One region of the Bacillus cereus group sp. BfR-BA-01316 genome, then DNA from elsewhere that is predicted to be linked to it. Evidence: riboswitches for the same ligand, from Rfam matches in the RefSeq annotation. Region 1 holds a riboswitch; each other region holds the start of a gene.

Region 1 (3,286 bases):
GAAAAAGAAGTAGACAAGATGGATATACTAATTTTGGATATGCTTGAATTAGCTAAATTTGAGTCTGGCACATATAACATGAAGATGGATTCGTTCTATATCGATGGAGTGATTGAAGAAATATGTGAACAGCTTTCATCGGAGATAGAGAAAAAAGAACTGAGTGTGCACAAACATATATGTCCAGCAGAAGTGATTGGAAATCAAAATAGAATTGAACAAGTAATTGTGAATTTTATTACGAATGCAATACGTTATACACCAGATAAAAAAGATATCATTATTTCCGCAATAGATGAGAAGAATCATATAAAAGTGTGTATTGAAAATAAGGGTGCCCACATTGAAGAAGAACAATTAGATAAAATTTGGGATCGTTTTTATCGAGTAGATGCGGCACGGAAACGTTCACAAGGTGGAACCGGGCTTGGCCTTGCGATTTCAAAAAACATTTTAGAGCTGCACAATGCTGAATATGGGGTCAAGAATACAGAAGATGGTGTGTTATTTTACTTCTACTTACCGAAAAAAGCGTAGACAATACATGTTACGCTTTTTTAATTTAATTTCATATTATCTTTACCTAATCTTTATTTTCAAACAGTATAATTTGGATAGAAAATGAGGTTATGTAAGGAGTAGATTAGCCGTGAATAGCAATTTACTAGGTGTGATGGTATTTATTTTCTTTTGTGCATTTATCGTATTTATTATTGATATTACTCATTGAGAGCTTTGATAAAAAAAAAGAGCGCTAATTAAGCGCCTTTTTTTTGTGAATTCATTTGATAAGCACCAATGCTTTTGAATAAGCGTGGTGAAGTTGTAAATAAAAGAATTAGTAATACAGTACATAATGTGAAAGAAGCGAGCATCGTACTACCGTTTACAATTAATGAATATAAGACGGCTGATTGCCCTTTTGGTGCATATTGGCCCCAAAAGATAATACCTGCAATAAAGTGCCAGAAATAACGTGCAAGGCTACCAATAAATGTAGCAAAGATAATATAAGCAATGGTTTTCTTTCTTTGATTATTCATTAATGTTTGCTGAATGGGCTTATAAAATAGTCCAGCAAATCCAATGAATGCGAAAGCAACGAAGTATTCAATTATTACTTGAATTGGTGTGACGATAATGGCATCTCCAACGACAATTTGCAATAATCCCCAAATTAAGCCGCCTAAGAAAGCCATTTTGAAACCCCAGCGGTATGCGATAATAAAAATAGGTATCATAGCAAATGAGATGGAACCGCCTGTTGGAAGTTTAAGTGATAATGGTAAAATATCGATAATCAAGGCGAAGGCTGCAAGAATAGCAGATTCGATCATCGCTTGTAAATTGGTGTTACGCATGTTGTCTCCCCCTAAATCCAAGTGACGCAAAAAAGAACATTATCATAGGAGGATACGAAATACGTAAATAAAAAAAGAGGTATGTATTTCGAACGTTTGCACAATCCCTGCGCTAGTATTAACTAACAGGTTCGAAGGGTCGGAACGAATTGTTCCCTCTCAGCGGTAAGGCTCCCCCTGTGATAACGAGATTCTTTATTTGCTATTGTTTATTGTAAGCGAAATGGATGAGAATGGCAAATGAACCTTGTATGACAATAAGTGAAATATAATTGTATTGAAATGTTAATAAATATGAAGCAAAAAGATATAGTCCAATTGAAATAGAGTATGATATAATTTGTTTGAAAATAATTATCATTCTCTTCTGAGGGGGAAGGTTATGAGCTTAGTAGATATTAAAATTGGTGAGAAAGTGTTAGTAAAAAGTATTCAGTCGTTAGATAATTTACTAAAGAGAAGACTGGCTGCTTTCGGTCTCGCGGAAGGAAGCGAACTTAGTCTGAAACAGAAAGCGATGTTTAAAGGTCCTTGTACATTGGAGTGTCGCGGACAGTTAATTAGTATTCGTCATTGTGACGCGAAAATGATAAAGGTGGAATTAGCGTGAATAAGGTAGCTTTGCTAGGGAATCCGAATACAGGGAAAACATCATTATTTAATGCACTTACTGGTTCTTATGAGTATGTAGGAAACTGGAGCGGTGTAACAGTAGAAAAAAAGGTTGGTAAATTAAAAGATAAGCAAGGAACATTAATTGATTTACCAGGCGTCTATGATTTGAATCCAGTTTCACGTGATGAAGGTGTCGTTACGAATTTTCTACTAACAGACGAATTTCATCATATGTTAAATATAGTGGATTCTTCACAATTTGAGCGAAATATGCATTTAACATTGCAATTACTTGAATTTGGTAAGCCAGTTTCAATTGGTTTAAATATGGTTGATGTGGCAAAGCAAAGAGGAATTGTGATTAATGTAAAAAGGTTATCAGAAATATTAGGTGTAACAGTCGTTCCTGTCATCGCAAGGACCGGAAAAGGCTGTGAAGAATTACTTACTACTCTTCATGAAGAGAAACAAAAAGAGAAAAAGCCATTCATTATTTCATATGGTGTACAAATGGATGAAGGAATCGGAGAGGTAATCGCTCTTTTAGAGACAGCGAATTATGAGCATCCGAGATGGTTAGCTCTTCAATTTCTAAGCAATAACGAAGTAGTAGAAAAAGAAATGAAAGCATTACCAATTTATAAGGAACTTATAGCCATTCGATCTCGTTTAGACGGAAAACTTGATTGTACGTTGGAGGAGCACATTTACAAAACTCGAGAAGCGTATATTGAAAAGTTAAAAACAAATGTCATGCAGCATGAGAAAGAAGGGAAAATTCCTTTTTCGGAAAAAATCGATAAGTTAATTACACATAAAATTTTAGGACTTCCAATCTTTTTAGCAGTTATGTTTTTTATTTTTCAGGTTACGTTTACGTGGATTGGTACGCCTTTATCTGATATGCTTGATGGATTTTTGGGCGGACAACTTACTGATTGGGTTACAGCTGGGCTCACAAGTGTTGGGGCTTCTGACTTTATTCAAGCACTCGTTACAGAAGGTATTATTGCGGGCGTTGGTGCAGTATTAGTATTCGTTCCACAAATCTTTGCACTATTCTTTTTCATCTCGCTATTAGAAGACTCGGGATATATGGCACGAATCGCAGTTGTTATGGATAGAATTATGGAGTTTTTCGGCTTAAACGGAAAAGCATTTATCCCAATGATTATCGGATTTGGATGTAACGTTCCAGGGATTATGGCAGCGAGAACGATTGAACAGGAAAAAGAACGTTTACTTACAATCCTTGTAACACCGTTTATGTCTTGTTCAGCACGTTTACCTGTATATGCATTATTTGCGGG
Region 2 (3,286 bases), on a different contig from region 1:
GCAAATACTGCACCAGTAGCGTTTGGAGCGATGGGGATTCCGATTACAGTTGCTGGACAAGTAACAGGCATTGATCCACATAAAATTGGACAGATGGCTGGGCATCAATTACCGTTCTTATCTTTATTTGTTCCGTTCTTTATCGTATTTTTAATGGATGGTTTTAAAGGAGTAATACAAACGTGGCCTGCTTTATTTGTAGCGGGTAGTTCATTTGCAATTACACAGTTTATTACAGCGACGTTTTTAGGGCCGGAACTTCCTGATATTACGTCAGCACTTGTAAGTTTAGTAAGTTTATCGCTATTCTTAAAAGTTTGGCAGCCGAAAGAAATTTATCAGTCTAAAGAAGCGAATAGTGAAGTAGCAGCAACGACGACAACTATGCCGAAACTAACGGTAGGAAAAGTAGTAAAAGCATGGTCTCCGTTCATTATTTTAACTGTGATGGTAGTCATTTGGAGCCAAAGTTTCTTTAAAGAATTATTCGCTCCAGGTGGTGCTTTAGAAAGTCTCGTATTTAAATTTGAAGTTCCAGGCTTGCACAATTTAGTAATGAAAGCAGAGCCAATTGTAAATAAACCAACACCTTATGAAGCAATCTTGAAATTAGATATTTTATCAGCGACTGGAACAGCAATTTTAATTGCTTGTATCATTTCTATCTTTATTTTGAAAATGAGTGCAAAAGATGCAGTAGCAACATTTAAAGAAACGTTAAACGAACTAAAAATGCCAATTCTATCTATTGGATTCGTATTAGGATTTGCATTTATCGCAAACTATTCTGGTTTATCTTCTACATTAGCGTTAGCACTTGCAGGAACTGGCGGACTATTCCCGTTCTTCTCGCCATTCTTAGGCTGGATTGGGGTATTCTTAACAGGATCAGATACGTCAGCGAACGCACTGTTCTCGAATTTACAAGCAATTACAGCTCAGCAAGTCGGTGTATCTGAAGTGCTTCTCGTTGCAGCAAATACAACTGGCGGTGTAACAGGTAAAATGATTTCTCCGCAATCGATTGCGATTGCTTGTGCGGCAGTTGGACTTGCTGGGAAAGAGTCAGATTTGTTCCGCTTTACATTAAAGCATAGTTTATTCTTCGTTACTATTGTTGGGATTATGACATATGTGCAGGCTTATTATTTAACTTGGATGATTCCGTAAACAACAAAAGAAATAACCTTTGCATTTTTCAGATTAACGTGTATACTTGGAAAGTATTGAAAATTAAATCAGTGATAAACTAGGGGTGCCTAACGTATGTATGCGTAGGCTGAGAGAGAAGCGTGTGAACTTCTTAACCCTTTGGACCTGATCTGGCTCGTACCAGCGTAGGGAAGTTAACGGCTTTACATAATTATGTCTTTATGAGCCAGGTCCTTATTTTTTTTATGGACCTGGCTCTTTTTATTTTGGCATACGCTGGCCATATCTCGTCCTTGTCACGAACAGGGGGCAATAAAGGTTATGAAACAGTCTGTTTCTGCTGAGCAAATTGAATTGAAATCGAGTTTACCAGGAAGTAAGAAAGTGTATGTGGATGGGCCACGTGAAGGTATGAAAGTGCCGATGCGCGAGATTGAACTAAGCGATACGAATGGTGTTCAAAATCCGCCAATCCGTGTGTATGATACGAGTGGACCTTATACAGATCCTGAGTATAAAGTGGAGCTGGAAAAGGGGATTCCAACGCCGCGCCACTCTTGGACGTTGGGGCGTGGTGATGTAGAAGGATACGAAGGGCGCGAAGTAAAACCAGAGGATGACGGTGTGAAAGTGGCTTCGAAACATACACCTGTTTTCCCGCAAATGGATCGTAAGCCGCTTAGAGCGAAGCAAGGTGCAAATGTTTCGCAAATGCATTATGCGCGTAATGGTATTATCACGTCTGAGATGGAATATGTTGCGATTCGTGAAGGGGTAGAGCCTGAATTTGTTCGTAAGGAGATTGCAGAAGGTCGTGCGATTTTGCCGGCGAACATTAACCATCCTGAAGCGGAACCGATGATAATTGGACGTAATTTTCACGTAAAGGTAAATGCAAATATCGGAAACTCTGCTGTATCGTCTTCTATTGCAGAAGAAGTAGAGAAGATGACGTGGGCGACTCGCTGGGGTGCAGATACGATTATGGATTTATCTACAGGCAAAAATATTCATACAACACGTGAGTGGATTATTCGTAATGCTCCGGTACCAGTTGGAACTGTGCCAATTTATCAAGCGCTTGAAAAAGTAAACGGAATTGCAGAGGATTTAACGTGGGAAGTGTATCGCGATACGTTAATTGAGCAGGCGGAGCAAGGCGTTGATTATTTCACGATTCACGCTGGTGTATTACTTCGTTACATTCCAATTACTGCAAAGCGTATGACAGGTATTGTTTCGCGCGGTGGTTCGATTATGGCGCAGTGGTGTTTATTCCATCATAAAGAAAACTTCCTATATACTCACTTTGAAGAGATTTGTGAAATTATGAAGCAGTACGATGTTTCGTTCTCTCTTGGAGATGGATTACGTCCAGGTTCTATCGCAGATGCAAATGACGAAGCGCAGTTTTCTGAGCTTGAAACACTTGGTGAATTAACAAAAATCGCTTGGAAACATGATGTGCAAGTTATGATTGAAGGACCTGGGCATGTACCGATGCATTTAATTAAAAAAAATATGGAGAAAGAACTTGATATTTGTCAGGGCGCGCCGTTCTATACACTTGGGCCGTTAACGACAGATATTGCACCAGGGTATGACCACATTACATCAGCGATTGGTGCTGCGATGATCGGCTGGTTTGGAACGGCGATGCTTTGTTATGTAACACCGAAAGAACATTTAGGTTTACCAAATAAAGATGATGTTCGCGCGGGGGTTATTACGTACAAAATCGCTGCGCATGCAGCCGATCTTGCGAAAGGGCATAAAACGGCTCATCAGCGTGATGATGCACTTTCAAAAGCACGATTTGAATTCCGTTGGCGCGATCAATTTAATTTATCTTTAGATCCTGAACGTGCGATGGAGTATCATGATGAAACGTTGCCAGCAGAAGGGGCGAAAACAGCGCATTTCTGTTCAATGTGTGGGCCGAAGTTTTGTAGTATGAGAATTTCGCATGATATTCGTGAATATGCGAAAGAAAATGATTTAGAAACGACAGAAGCAATTGAAAAAGGAATGAAAGAGAAAGCGGTAGAATTCAAAGAAACTGGTAGTCACTTATATCAATAACACGTTACACCTCTTTACTTGATTGATCACACTGTACCTAACTTAAATATAG
Region 3 (3,286 bases), on a different contig from region 1:
GTTTAATAACTGTTAGTTTTAAACGCTCAGGTAGCATTGGTAAATCTTCTAAATCCCACTTTTTATATTTCACATCATAGCTTTCTGGATCAGCTAATGTAACGAGATGACCTAAAGCCCAAGTAACAATATATTTACTACCTTCAAGATAGCCGTTTCCTTTTTTATCACATTTCAGTACACGTGCGATATCACGTGCAACAGAAGGTTTTTCAGCAATTACAATACTTTTTGCCATATTTAAAAACATCCTTTCAAATTTCCATACGTTAAATATAGCATACATCTTTGTTCTATTCAGTCTTGCTGACGGTTTGAGTTATTTGTGATGAAATATACGTGTGAGAGTTTTACTTATATAAATAAAGGATTTGTATAAATGTCAGATTTTAAGGCGTATTCATTGACATTGTAAATGAATTTCATTTAAAGCATAAGTAGGCAAGAAAAGGTTTCTACCAATAAGAGTTATGATTGCTATCATTCTATAAATAGATGAGGGGGATAAGATGATAGGATTATAATCTGTTTGAAATCAAATGATGGCGACAGAACATAATCTGCACCATGAAGAAATTATGAAAAAAAGATATTTGTTTATTATGCTTATTGTTTTATCAATTGCTTCTATCTTTCTATAAGTTTGATCTTTTTTAACAATTCATTTTCTGCCTTTAGTAAGTTCCGTTCGGCTTCTAAACGAGCATACTTCTCTTCCAACGTAAGCTCTCTCTCAAGAGTTCTTCCAGCGTTTTCGGTGCGTGTATCTCGCAAACCAAATACACCATTTTTTCTGTAAGCAGCACGCCATCTACTTCCTGATGACATAATTCGTTTCATTCCAATCATATCTATATCAAAACCACATTCTTCAAAAATATTTCGAGGCAGTTTTCCTTTCTCATTTTCCTCAATAAAAATACGCTTAAATTCATCTGTATAAGTGATACCTTTCTGACTTACAGATTTTATGTATGGGTTATTTGATAGAATTTGAATGTCTCTTTTTGTAAATAGCTTTTTTGTCATTTTGAACCTTCTCTGATCACAATTTTCTCTCATTATACAAGAAATACCCTATAGAATAGACTTTTTTTTCAGTGTCTATTCTATAGGGTACATTTTATAAGTTCCTATCACTCTTTTTATATAGTAAAGTAAAGAACTTGTTATTTTACTAGAATAAGAGTAGACTCTGAAGTAAGTGAATAAGAAACACATGGGAGTTTGTGGATACAAACTGAGAGTATGGCTAATCCGTCATTGACCATTTGAACCTGTTGGATAATGCCAGCGTAGGGAGAGTGTAAAAGCACATGTTCAGACACTTTGCGTACGCAAAGTGTCTTTTTGTGTATCTCCCATCATTAAAGTTAGGAGATGAAAAGAATGAATGTACAAGAAATTAGTAAAGTCGTGGAATTGGTGAGAGAGTCTAATCCACTCGTGCATAATATTACAAATGTTGTTGTAACAAATTTTACAGCAAACGGTTTGTTAGCATTAGGAGCATCGCCTGTAATGGCGTATGCAAAAGAAGAAATAGCAGAAATGGCTAGCATTGCGGGAGCTCTTGTTTTAAATATGGGTACACTTCGTCCTGAAGAGGTAGAAGCGATGTTACTTGCTGGTAAATCAGCAAATAAGAATGATGTACCAGTATTGTTTGATCCAGTTGGAGCAGGAGCAACTTCTTATCGAACAGAAGTTGCGAGATATATTCCAGCTGAAATCGATTTAGCGATAATTCGTGGAAATGCAGCTGAAATTGCTAATGTTATTAATGAAAAATGGGAAATTAAAGGTGTAGACGCTGGTACTGGGAATGGTAATGTTGTAAATATTGCAAAACAGGCAGCGGATGAATTAAATACAGTTGCGGTAATTACCGGAGAAGAAGATGTTGTTACAGATGGAGAGCGAACTATTCGTATTCGAAATGGCCATCCTATTTTAACGAAAGTTACTGGAACAGGTTGTTTACTAACTTCTGTAATAGGAGCATTTGTTGCGGTAGAAAAGGATTATGTAAAGGCAGCAGTAGCCGCATTAACATTCTATGGAGTAGCAGCAGAAATGGCGGCTTCGAAAACAGTAGAGAATGGACCAGGAAGCTTCCAAATTGAATTTTTAAATCAGTTAGCGAATACAACTTCAGATGATATTGAGAAGTATGGAAAGATTGAGGTTATACAGTAAGGAGGGGAACTAGATGTCGCGTATTACAATGGATGAAATGTCTAGGTTATTATCAGTATATTTTATTATGGGAAGTAACAATTGTACGAAGGAGCCACTACAAGTATTGAGAGATGCACTAGAAGGTGGTATAACAATTTTTCAACTTCGTGAAAAGGGAGAAGGGGCTTTAACGGGAGAGAAACGTATTGATTTTGCGAAAGAACTACAAGCGCTTTGCAAGGAGTACGGTGTACCATTCATCGTAAATGATGATGTGGAACTAGCCCTCGAGTTAGATGCAGATGGCGTGCATGTTGGACAAGATGATGAAGGAATTACATCTGTTCGTAAAAAAATGGGAGATAAAATTATTGGAGTATCTACACATACAATTGAAGAAGCACGCTGGGCGATTGAAAATGGAGCTGATTATTTAGGAGTTGGTCCAATTTTCCCGACGAGTACGAAAAAAGATACGAAAGCGGTTCAAGGAACGGAAGGTCTAAAGTATTTTAGGGAACAAGAGATTACAATACCGATCGTTGGGATTGGTGGGATTACAATTGAAAATACAGCTTCTGTTATAGAAGCTGGTGCGGATGGTGTTTCAGTTATTTCAGCGATTAGCTTAGCGGAATCTGCGTATGAAAGTACGAAGAAATTAGCTGAGGAAGTAAATAAGAGTTTGTAGAGTCGCAAAATGAGTTGTTTCGTTTATCCCGCTATTTGTGAGCAGTAAGACTCCCACCTCAAAATTCGGCCGGAGAAAAGAAGTTAGGTGGGGGTCTTACGCCCGTAAAAGCCCGATTGGTGCGGGCTAATAATCAGTGGGGGATGAATAAAAACCCCACTGATTAAAGTTTCACTTTATTTAAACAAACGTTTGATTAAAAAAGCACAAACCCTTTGAAATTGTAGGTTTGTGCTTTTATTTAAAACATAATTGAAATTAAGAGCATTCCAATTCCGATAGAAGTAAAGGTTGCGATCAGGCCAGGAATCATAAAGCTATGATTTAAAACATATTTACCAATTCCTGTTGTACCAGTGCGATCAAAATTAATTGCAGCAACAATTGTCCCGTAGTTTGGAATGAAGAAGTATC

The links. Region 1 has a riboswitch for thiamine pyrophosphate ahead of thiT (energy-coupled thiamine transporter ThiT). Riboswitches for the same ligand answer to the same signal wherever they lie in the genome.
Region 2: linked by a shared signal. The riboswitch ahead of thiC (phosphomethylpyrimidine synthase ThiC) and the one ahead of thiT (energy-coupled thiamine transporter ThiT) in region 1 are both predicted to bind thiamine pyrophosphate.
Region 3: linked by a shared signal. The riboswitch ahead of thiM (hydroxyethylthiazole kinase) and the one ahead of thiT (energy-coupled thiamine transporter ThiT) in region 1 are both predicted to bind thiamine pyrophosphate.

Annotation. Positions count from the first base shown of each region.
Region 1 covers NZ_JAKUGX010000009.1:72,976-76,261, reverse strand. The annotation lists gene MR071_RS09920 (sensor histidine kinase) at 1-537, shown strand, start outside; gene thiT (energy-coupled thiamine transporter ThiT) at 759-1,382, opposite strand; TPP riboswitch at 1,448-1,549, opposite strand; gene MR071_RS09910 (FeoA family protein) at 1,744-1,971, shown strand; gene feoB (ferrous iron transport protein B) at 1,968-3,286, shown strand, end outside.
Region 2 covers NZ_JAKUGX010000001.1:24,489-27,774, forward strand. The annotation lists gene lldP (L-lactate permease) at 1-1,170, shown strand, start outside; TPP riboswitch at 1,242-1,361, shown strand; gene thiC (phosphomethylpyrimidine synthase ThiC) at 1,474-3,234, shown strand.
Region 3 covers NZ_JAKUGX010000010.1:116,614-119,899, forward strand. The annotation lists gene topB (DNA topoisomerase III) at 1-238, opposite strand, end outside; partial or broken gene MR071_RS10845 (HTH domain-containing protein) at 634-1,062, opposite strand; TPP riboswitch at 1,210-1,319, shown strand; gene thiM (hydroxyethylthiazole kinase) at 1,390-2,199, shown strand; gene thiE (thiamine phosphate synthase) at 2,213-2,872, shown strand; gene MR071_RS10860 (anaerobic C4-dicarboxylate transporter family protein) at 3,114-3,286, opposite strand, start outside.